DNA from 2 places in the Pseudalkalibacillus berkeleyi genome. Region 1 is predicted to be linked to the other one. Evidence: riboswitches for the same ligand, from Rfam matches in the RefSeq annotation. Region 1 holds a riboswitch; the other holds the start of a gene.
The links. A riboswitch is a leader RNA that binds a small molecule or an ion and turns the genes downstream of it on or off. The one in region 1 is predicted to bind S-adenosylmethionine.
Positions count from the first base shown of each region.

Region 1 (5,421 bases):
AGACCTTTAATGATTTGTTTTCCTTCAATGGAAACATGTAGGTTTTCAATCTTAATGTTTGGTGCAGTCATGACTATAACCCTCCAATTTCGTATTTCAAATTAATTACTCCATTTAACATTGTAACGAAAAACAAGCGAAAAATGAAATAATCACGATTTATTTCTTTATTATCATTCTAATTTTAAATCAAATTAAAATAATTCTCAACAGGAGTCTTAAAAAATGCGATATTTCCGTTTTCTAATTGAGAATGAATGCTACTTATTGAAAGCGGAAGATCTCTTTTATACGCTGTATATACTCCATCATCACATACCAAATGTTATTATTCTCTATCCATTCGTTATTATTGATTCATCTTGGTCTAGAAAATTTAGGTTGGGTTGGTCAATGGAACCATTCATCTAAATGAAAAGGACCTTATCTTTGTGTGATAAGGTCCAAAATATTTAATGTTCTATTGTGTTCAGTTCTTTGTAGTTACGACTTAGTGACTTTACCCGTAAATTCATTTAGAATTTGTTGACTTCTCTTATACTCACGCTCTCGTCTACGCTCGATTTCCATACGCGTTTCTAGACTTTGTTCATATTGAGCATACCCTATTCCATGTGATTGGTGCATGGCCTTTTCCATTTCACCTGTATGGTGTTGGTGTGTGTCAATTTGATGGATAATAAATCAATCCTTTCGGGTTTTCAATCTTTATTTTCACTACATGTAATACCCTATCAGTTAATCGATTAAACCCCAACTCCCAAATTTCTTGATAATATCCTCTGTGCAAGGCTTACAGACGGTGGGTTCACTTTAATAGGTGTGTTGATACATATCCCTCGAATACATCCCTTTTTCACATAATTCTGATTAATGTTTCATTTGACTTAAGTCAGAAATAGCCTCTTGAACAAGTGTCACAGACTGACTCATGGCCGCTCCTCCTCCAAAGGCAGCACAAACACCAACAGATTCTAGTATCTCTTCTTCAGTACAACCTTGGTCTAGACACCCTTTAGTATGATATATGATGCAATACTCATCTTGAGAATAGATACTAATGCCTAATGCAATCAGTTGTTTTTCTTTTTTCGATAATTTCCCAGCTTTAAAGCATGATTCAGTAAACGCATTATACTTGCGTGCTACATCAGGCATTTTTTCAGTAAAAATCCCTAATCCGTGCTTATAGTCCATTAACGCTTCTTCTGTCGGAGAACCTGGCTGTTCATTCATCTCATTTTGTTTCATTTCATTCACTCCTTACAACATAAAATTCTTCCTACTTAGTATGATGATTCTCAAGAATAGTATCCGTTATGGAAAATGTGAATTTTCACCAAAATATTGTGAAAAAAAAGTTGAGTTCTCGCTCTATCCGTCGTATCCTCATTTCGCCTCTACCGCGGACAGTAAACGCCTCTTTCTATCCGCCATATCCTCATTTCGCCACTACCGTGGACAGTAAACGCCTCTTTCTATCCGCCATATCCTCATTTCTGCTCCACCGCGGACAGTAAACGCCTCTTTCTATCCGCCATATCCTCATTTCTGTTCCACCGCGGACAGTAAACACCTCTTTCTATCCGCCGTATCCTCATTTCAGCTCCACCGCGGACAGTAAGCACCTGATCGCCGGCACCACATAGACTAATCCTCTACAAAAACAAAAAAAGACCAGGTATCGCAATATTTGCTCTACCCAGTCTTGTCTTCCATTAAGGATGTTGTTATTCACTTACTGGAACAACGGCACCTTTGTATTCTTTTTTGATAAAGTCTTGCATTTCTTTAGAACGAAGTACTTCAACTAACTTTTTGATTCTTTCATCATCTTCATTTCCTTTATTCACAGCAATAATGTTTACATAAGGAGAATCTGTGCCTTCTAATGCAATTGCGTCTTTCTTCGGATCAAGTCCAGCATCAATCGCGTAGTTCGTGTTAATCAGAACTGCGTCCCCTTCACCATTATTGTAGATTTTAGGAAGTAGGCCTGCATCAACCTTTGGTTCGAAATTAAGGTTTTTTGGATTTTCATCGATATCCTTAACAGTCGCTTCCGATTTCTTAACGCCTTCTTTTAAAGTAATCAAGCCTTCGCTCTCAAACATACTTAGAATTCGGCCGTGATCGGCAACTGCATTACTCATAATGATTTCTGCGCCCTTAGGTAGCTCTTCGAGGCTTTTGTATTCTTTAGAATAAACACCCATAGGCTCTATGTGAATACCACCTGCGTTAACGAAGTCGTACTTTTCATTTTCTTTCATTTGTTGCTCCATGTAAGGAACATGTTGAAAGTAGTTCGCATCCAGCTCTTTATTGGCAAGCGCTTTGTTCGGAACAACATAATCTTGGAACGTTTCAATCTCAAGTTGAACACCTTTTTCTTCTAACAACGGCTGTGCTTCTTCAAGAATTTCAGCATGAGGAACATTGGAAGCTCCTACAACTAGCTCTTCTTTGTCTCCACTTTTTCCACCACAAGCAGCTAATACAGAAATCACTAATACGGTACCCAAAATCGAAATAAATTTTTTCATTTTTGTTTTCCCTCCAGTTTATCTTTTATCCGTTCTTTGTGTTAAGAAGTCACCCGTCCATTGGATGATAAACACGATGATTAATATAATGACGGTTGCAACAAGTGTGACATCGTTTTGAGATCTCTGGAATCCGTCTAAGAACGCTAAAGTACCTAGTCCACCTGATCCTACAACCCCAGCCATTGCTGTGTAAGATATTAATGCAATTGCAGTGACCGTGATACCAGAAATCAGTGCAGGTAGTGATTCAGGCAATAGTACTTTGTAAATGATTTGCATATCTGTTGCACCCATTGATTTAGCTGCTTCAATTACTCCTTTATCTATTTCACGTAAGGCGATTTCAACCATTCGTGCATAGAAAGGAGCAGCACCGATAATCAATGCAGGGAGTGCAGCATTCGCACCTAACATAGATCCAACCATCCATGTTGTAAACGGTACGAGTAAAATAATCAATATAATAAATGGAATTGACCTGAAAATATTGACGAATGTAGCTACGACCGATTGTACTGGCTTGTTTTGCCATAGATTATTCTTGTCAGTAAGGAATAAGAGTAATCCCAATATGATACCTAATACAAATGTCGCACTGACAGAAATGACAGTCATATATATGGTTTCAAGAGTAGCTTCCCACATATCTTCCCAATCAACATTAGGAAATAAATTAGTCATGGACGATCACCTCCACTTCCACTTCTTGCTGTCGGACATGGCTAACCGCTTTTTCAATCTCATTGGCTTCACCCTCGACTTGGATGAACAAAGTGCCATATGCCCCGTCTCTCGTCTGAGAAATCTTCCCCTGTAAAATATTTACGTTCACCTGGAATTTCCGGATCAAATCACTAATGAGCGGCCGTTCAGCAGTACCACCAACAAAAGTAAGCTTCACTACCTTATGTTGATCCCCTTTTTCTATCAGGTGTTGAATCGTTTCCTCTGTTTCTTCTGGTTCTGTTACTTGCTTCACAAAATTCTGCGTGATTTCTTTTTCAGGAGATTTAAATACTTCTAATACTGGACCTTGTTCAACGACTTTTCCATCTTCCATGACCGCTACCCGATTGCAAATTTTCCTAATTACATGCATTTCGTGTGTGATCAGAACAATAGTCAAACCTAATTTTTGATTAATATCAACGAGAAGATTTAAGATCGAATCTGTCGTTTTCGGATCTAATGCAGAAGTAGCTTCATCACATAAAAGAACATCCGGATTATTTGCAAGCGATCTTGCAATGCCAACACGTTGCTTTTGACCGCCACTTAATTGCGAAGGATATGACTCGCCACGACCTGTTAGTCCGACAAGTTCAATCAATTCATTTACACGCTTGTCCCGTTCTTCTTTACCAACGCCAGCGATTTCTAAAGGAAATGCGATATTTTCTTTGACTGTTCTACTCCATAATAGGTTGAAGTGTTGAAAAATCATTCCGATTCGTTGCCGAGCTGTGCGAAGATCCTTGCTGTTTAGATTCGTTAAGGCTTGTCCATTTATATCGACTGAGCCGTCAGTCGGTCTTTCTAGCATGTTCAACATCCGAATGAGTGTACTCTTCCCTGCGCCACTATATCCAATGACACCGAAGATCTCGCCTTTCTCAATTTCAAGGTCAACGTGATTGACTGCATTAACCGGACCGTCTTTCGTGTAAAAGACTTTCTTTATATTTTTTAAAGTGATCAAGTCACTCAACTCCTCCCTGTCCTATTTAAGTATTTTAAAATCCAACGAAAAAAAACCTCTCGGCTCTGTAAATGAGCAGAAAGGTTTGGGTTAAACTCTCTATCTCATCGTCCAAAGCATTACACTTTGCAGGATTTGGCACCTTCTCAAATCAAACTGATTTGATGGTTGCCGGGCTTCACAGGGCCAGTCCCTCCGCCACTCTTGATAAGATTTTATTTAAATGATTTTAAACTTTATCACTTTAGCTTATTTAAGCATGAGAGCATTGTAGCATGCGTTATTTTTACATGTCAATCATTTTCTCTGCGAATATTAAATGAAATATGATACCCTTCATACTATAATTCAAATAAAGGAGGACACTTGTTCAAATGTCTGAGAAAGTAAATTTTTCATTGAGGAATATTGCTAATCATCAACTTGTTTCTTTATCTGACTTTACCGGAAAGCCTGTTATCCTACAGTTCTGGGTTTCTTGGTGTCCGGATTGCATGAGGGAAGTTCCTTTATTAAATCAGTTTTATGAATCGATGAGAAGTGAACAAATAGTGGTCATTTCAATAAATGTATCAGGAAGAGAAGGCTCAAGTGAACAAAGGGACGAATTTATTAGCAGAAATCATATATCTATCCCTGTTTTAAAAGACAAAGGAACTGAAGTGTATGATCAATTTGGATGTAAAGGCGTACCTACGACGGTTTTATTGAGTGCGGATCATACAGTACAAGAGGTTTACGGAGATAAAGATACTTTTCCAAATATGCTACATGGCATTTCTGGATTGTTGACCAGATAAAAAGAAGATCGACTCTAACTTTAGGACGACTCGATACGAAGCATTTACGGTTACTTTGTTTTGCTTGATTAAGGTTGATAGCTTCTCATTACCTTGAATGAGTTGTAATAACGTATCCGAACTACCAATAATTTCGATGACATTCTCACTCTGAATGTCATCCATAATCACTTGACATGATCGTTTTTTCATATGAATGGATACCTGTTCTTTATTAGAGGACAAGGTTATGACAAAGTCTTGCAACTTGAAAAAGGGTGATAAATACGACTGTCTTTCTAATCGTTTCGTAAACACCTCTATAACCTGTTTCATACCCCATCTCCTCTCCGTTATGTAGATATTCTTCGATAGGTGAATTGAAATGTCCTTG
Region 1 is NZ_JAKIJS010000001.1:2,395,358-2,400,778, forward strand. Features, by position in the region: gene sufC (Fe-S cluster assembly ATPase SufC) at 1-71, opposite strand, end outside; gene L2716_RS12590 (YuzK family famiily protein) at 484-639, opposite strand; gene L2716_RS12595 (carboxymuconolactone decarboxylase family protein) at 871-1,251, opposite strand; gene L2716_RS12600 (MetQ/NlpA family ABC transporter substrate-binding protein) at 1,731-2,546, opposite strand; gene L2716_RS12605 (methionine ABC transporter permease) at 2,565-3,230, opposite strand; gene L2716_RS12610 (methionine ABC transporter ATP-binding protein) at 3,223-4,248, opposite strand; SAM riboswitch class I at 4,350-4,462, opposite strand; gene L2716_RS12615 (TlpA disulfide reductase family protein) at 4,623-5,048, shown strand; gene L2716_RS12620 (SCP2 sterol-binding domain-containing protein) at 5,016-5,363, opposite strand.

Region 2 (5,421 bases), 1.1 Mb from region 1:
GAGCGTAGGCTTGCTTATGTAGCCATCACAAGAGCCGAAGAGGAAATATGTATTAGCTCACCGAAAATGTACCGGGAGCAAACTACACGCGTTTCCCGATTCATTATGGACGTATTTAAGGATCCAACAAAGCAACCAACTCATTCTCAGAACAAAAGGATAACCAATAAGAAAGCTAAAACCAAAGAATCGTTATTGGTATGGGATTGTACACAGGACACTTGTAATGCCTGGAAGAGATTAAATCCAGAAGAAAAACAAATAGATACAAAAGAATGCCCATTGTGCAAAGGAACAATGGAACGGAGAGTTCGAGAAGTAAGTTATTAAACAGTAACGAATGATTTAGAAAATCCACTTAATTTCCTAGTTGGTACAAATGGTTCCAGGTTATTAAATAAAACATTGTTGAAAAGAGTGGTAAAAATATGGTTTTGGAGAAGGTTATAAAGGAGATCAATATTCAGAGTGAGTACAAGAGTTTTGTAGAGGAGTATACAGCTTGCTTGCTTTCAGAGTTCAGTGGGAAGGTTCACAGTATTTATATGTGTGGCTCAATTCCTAAAGGTACTGCTAAGCCATTTAAGTCTGATGCAGATTTTACAATAGTATGCGAAAGACCAGAAGATATAGATTATGATAGAGTATCATGTCTGAAGGACCAGATTTTACAAAAATATCGATTAGTAACTAAGGTTGATACGGTTATTTGTTCACTTGATGATGTAAGAAGTAAGCCCAATGAATGGGGATTTTGGATCAAGATAATCTGTGTTTGTATACATGGTACTGATATTGGCGAAGAAGTACCGCCTATTCTTATTTCACCTGAGTTCATATTAGACTTGAATTCAGACACTCAAGAGGCAGTGGATCGCGTGCGCGGTTTTCTATCTAATGCCAATGATGAGACACTGAAATCTAGATATATCAAAGGTTACTCAAAAAGATTAATTCGTGCATTATACACTTTGGTTTTAGAAGATACAGGGGTTTGGCAAGATGACATTACTAAGATGAAGAGTGCCATATCAGATTATTGCAATATTGATTCAGCTTTAGTTGACTATCTGTATGCGTGTTACTTGGATAGTAATGTAGATGTTGAAGAGTTTCTTGGGATTGCAGAAGAAGTATATAGTTATATTGAAAAGGCTTTAACTGCATTGATGGAAGAAAGCTCTGTTATTAAATAATGGTTATTAAATAATGTTGGCAAAGTATTGTCATTAATGTAGGTAATTTAATGTCGACGGACAATAGGGGCTGCAATTTGTTTGTAGCCCCTACCTTTATTACTAAAAGTTAGTAGACATAATATCTATTATAGGAATCAATGTGTATGAAACAAATATTCGTCTCACTACCAAAGTATACTCCCGATAGTGAGACAGAATTGAATTTTTTAGAGTTTTAAATAATTCATGTTCGCAATTACATTTTGATTAGATTGATCATTATCTATAAGATCCTCTTCATCATCGATTTCAGCATTACCGACAATACCTTTGTTCGTTTTCATTTTAGACTGAATCACACCTGATTGTTTATCATTACTATTAATGACACCAAAATTATGAATGTCCTTAATTTTATTATAAAGTTCTTTTGGTTCAACATTACTTGCCAGATCTAAAACTCCATTATTTATAATCGTGATACTTTCATTAGCAAATTCAACTTCTGTTGACGTTAATTTATATTCTCCATCAATGACAATGAGTTTGCCCTCATAACATATAAATGGAATATTTGCCTCTTTACTTTTGTTCACTAACGTGTGAATGAGTTCATTCTTGCAAATTATTTTCTTAGCAAAATGGATCTTTCCAAGTCCTCTGCCTCCTTTTCATTTGCAGCTAATGATTTTCCAAATTTCGTTAGTTCCATCTTGTGTTTTTTGTAAAGTTCTTCAATCAACTGTAAAACCTCACTCCATAAATAGAAGTACACTGTTCAAATGCCATTCGTATGTATAACGTTTTAAATGTATAAAGTGTTGGAATTTTTTTAATTTAATTAAAATTTTATCAAATGTGCGATGAAGAATTCACTTAATTCTATTTGATTGTGGTTGTATTAGTAATAAAAGAATTGCCTACTGGAACCCCAATAGACCTTAAAAGTTCAGGTACAGCCACGCGCAAGAACGTTCGTTCGTCTCTCAGTTGATTGGATACAAAAAACCGCTTCTCTAAGAGAAGTAACGCTCTGAGTATCACCTCCATCCATTTATACAAAATGAAGACCAAGTAGATTGAACATGCTACTTGGTCTTCATTGATATAGCCACCGGATTTCACGTTTAGTGATACTCCCCTCCTATGCCTTCGTTCTATATTCAAGGTTATGCTGCTTTAACGTTTCATCCTGACCGAATAAGAAATGTTTTTCCATGTTAGGTGAATATTTAGAATTTGGTGCTACTTTACCAACTGCTTCTGATACTTCTCGAATCATTGCTGGTGAAGCGCCACAACACAATCCAATGAATTGCACACCTGTTTCAAAATGAGCTTTCCTCGCCCATTCAGCAAGTTCATATCGATTATGGTATAACGGATCTAATGAGGTTGGAAATGTGGTTTCAGTTGGTATAGAACATGTACATCCTTGATCAGGTAGGTTAAAGAATGTCGGATTTTCCTCTGTTGTTCGGTACGGCAATGGTAGTGCAGCGATATGACCACTTACACTCGAACGAATCTTTTCAACATAAGGATGCATGGTATGTATGCCTCTAAAGCAATTCATACCGACTACGAGCGCTCCTTGCTCTTTTAAAATTCTACATGAGTCCTCAACAGTATACCCATCACGTAGAACGCCTTCAGCCATGAGACCATGCGTAATCACAGCCTCTAGACCACCTTTAATGATTTCTTCAAGAGCAATCAATGCTTCTTCATGGTAGTAGAACGTTTCGCCAATGATGAAGTCCACACCTTCATCTACACACCACTCTACCATTTCTGCAAACATTGCCCGTACTTCAATTTTCGATTGCGCGTCTTCAGGGTCAAATATGTTCGTATTTGAAATATTACCCGCTACGAGCGCATCTTCTTCAGGGTGCTCGATTGCTACTTTTTTTGCCGATCGGATGGCTTGTCTGCTTAGCTTTTCAACAAGATTTTCCTTACCAATGATCCTCATTTTTTCTCTATGGGCATTGTACGTAAATGCGACGATGACATCCGATCCAGCATTCATGAAGTCTCTGTACGCTTGCTCTAACGCTTGTGTGTTTTCTAAAGCGACTTCCGGTACAAACGAACCTGCTTGTAAGTAGCCTCGCCGCTCTAGTTCAAATAAGTAGCCTTCACCGCATACTACCGGACCTTCTGCTAATCGATTAGATAAACTACGTTTTTGTTGGTTGTGTACACTCATTACTCCTATTCCTCCATTCGTTTGTTAAGGATTGTTCGCACTTTTCAATTATTGAATTACTTATTGAGGAAGTAAAAAAGAGACGATTTCAACTCTCTGTATTACATTGAGTTGAAAATCGCCTCTAGTGTGTCTAGTCAGCAATATTCATCCTATACACTTAGACACAAAATAAAAAAGCCTTCCCCAATTTGGAAGACGTTTAGGCAAAATCATATCATCACCTTATCTACCAAAATGGATACCCATTTTGCTGGAGTTAGCACCTTACATAACATGCAGGTTGCTGGACATCGCAGGGCCAGTTCCCTCCGTCGCTCTGGATAAGTTTTAATTGTTTTACATTTTATACAGTGTAGTTTTCATTGTCAACAATTTTTTGAATTTTATTATAACCAGCGTCTCATTCGTTTAATATACCGCTTAGAGCGAAAGAGAAGCTCGGTTTTTATATATTTGGGTGCATCTATCGAGTTAATCATTTTCACGGATGGATAAACACCATCCTGGTTGTATTTCACCTCAAAGCTCCCTTTGCAAATCGTGTTTCCTGTTTGTTTATCGATTACTTCAGCATCTACTGTCGCAACTTTATTTATGAATTGCTGATCATCGGACTCTTTTTCCAATGTTTCTAGATCCGTAACTTCAAATAAAAATTGAGGCACCGCTAATCACCCTAATCGTAAATTTATTTAATCATAACACGTTCCTTGATAGGATAAAGAAAAAGATACTGCAATTATTGCAGTATCTCCTTTGATGACCTAAACGTAGCGTTAACGAATGATATTGTCCTCAGAATTATCAGTATATGGTTCACCTTCTTGATCCACTGCGTAATCCTTTAAGCTATTTAAGTAATGAATCCACCCGTTATTACAAGCATCAAAACATTCAAGAGCTTGTGTTAAACCTTTGTGTGTAAAGTGTAATTTACATTCACCCTCAATTAAAGGTTCTATATGAAACTGTATGGTAGTGCCGACCCAATCCTCAAGATTGTCAAACCCACTTGACTCGGGATGCTTGGATGCAATTACATCCAATTCAACAACCTCGTTTTGTTTAAGTTTCTCGTTACAACATAGAAACCAGCCTTTGGAAAATTAAATTCTGAAATTCCTCCGACTTCATCACTGATGTTTGCAAAATTAGTCCACCAATTCCTTACGCCATTTTGTGTATGAATGGAATTATATAATTTCCCTGCAGATACCGGAATACTCATTTCTACCGTAAAATCTTTCATAAATTAATCTCCTCCATATTATGAATGTGACCAATAGGTAACATGTGACTATAAGGTAACGTATAGTGTTGACTATTACAACATTCCAATTTAAATATGCTGAGAGTGGTAGTAATAAAGTACTGAGTTCCCCAAGAGAGAGCCGAAGTTCCCCGAGTCATCGTAAAAGTTCCACAAGTGAGAGCGGAAGTTCCCCGAGAGGAAGCGAAAGTTCCACAAGAGAACGCAACAGTAGAATAAATTATATATAATCTCCATAATTTATAAAGGGAAGTGGGCTTTTTGCGTTGAATATTAACAGGTATTCCCATTATTCATTTGGAGGAGATAGAACAAATGTATAACCATAAGGAAGGCATTCCATATAGCCAAGATCCAACATTTGAAAATGTAAAAAATGAAGATAAATTAAACGATTCGGTTATGGATTATCAAAATGGATCCGTGTCGTCTAAGCGGTCAAATTATGATTATTCTATGGTGATTCCATTAGACCAAGTACCATACAGACCACATGATGAATAACAAAAGGTTAAGCCAGATGGGCTTAACCTTTTGTTCATTTAAAATTGACTTGCGTAAGATTTCGCTTTTTCTAAAGCCGCACCTTTGATTTCTTCAAGTTTGTCAGGCATAAATGCGTGTCCTTCAATAATGATGGAATCAGTGTCAGTAACCCCTAGGAATCCCATAACTGCTTTAATATAGCGATCTCCCATTTCTAGATCTGCTGCTGGTCCTTCTGAATAAATGCCTCCACGTGCTTGAATGTGCAA
Region 2 is NZ_JAKIJS010000001.1:1,340,099-1,345,519, forward strand. Features, by position in the region: gene L2716_RS07105 (UvrD-helicase domain-containing protein) at 1-330, shown strand, start outside; gene L2716_RS07110 (nucleotidyltransferase domain-containing protein) at 429-1,196, shown strand; gene L2716_RS07115 (hypothetical protein) at 1,406-1,774, opposite strand; gene L2716_RS07120 (hypothetical protein) at 2,061-2,303, opposite strand; gene L2716_RS07125 (homocysteine S-methyltransferase family protein) at 2,323-3,393, opposite strand; SAM riboswitch class I at 3,616-3,723, opposite strand; gene L2716_RS07130 (hypothetical protein) at 3,783-4,061, opposite strand; gene L2716_RS07135 (SRPBCC family protein) at 4,173-4,442, opposite strand; gene L2716_RS07140 (hypothetical protein) at 4,433-4,645, opposite strand; gene L2716_RS07145 (hypothetical protein) at 4,982-5,170, shown strand; gene L2716_RS07150 (FMN-dependent NADH-azoreductase) at 5,209-5,421, opposite strand, start outside.
Region 2: another riboswitch for S-adenosylmethionine. It lies ahead of L2716_RS07125 (homocysteine S-methyltransferase family protein); the one in region 1 lies ahead of L2716_RS12610 (methionine ABC transporter ATP-binding protein).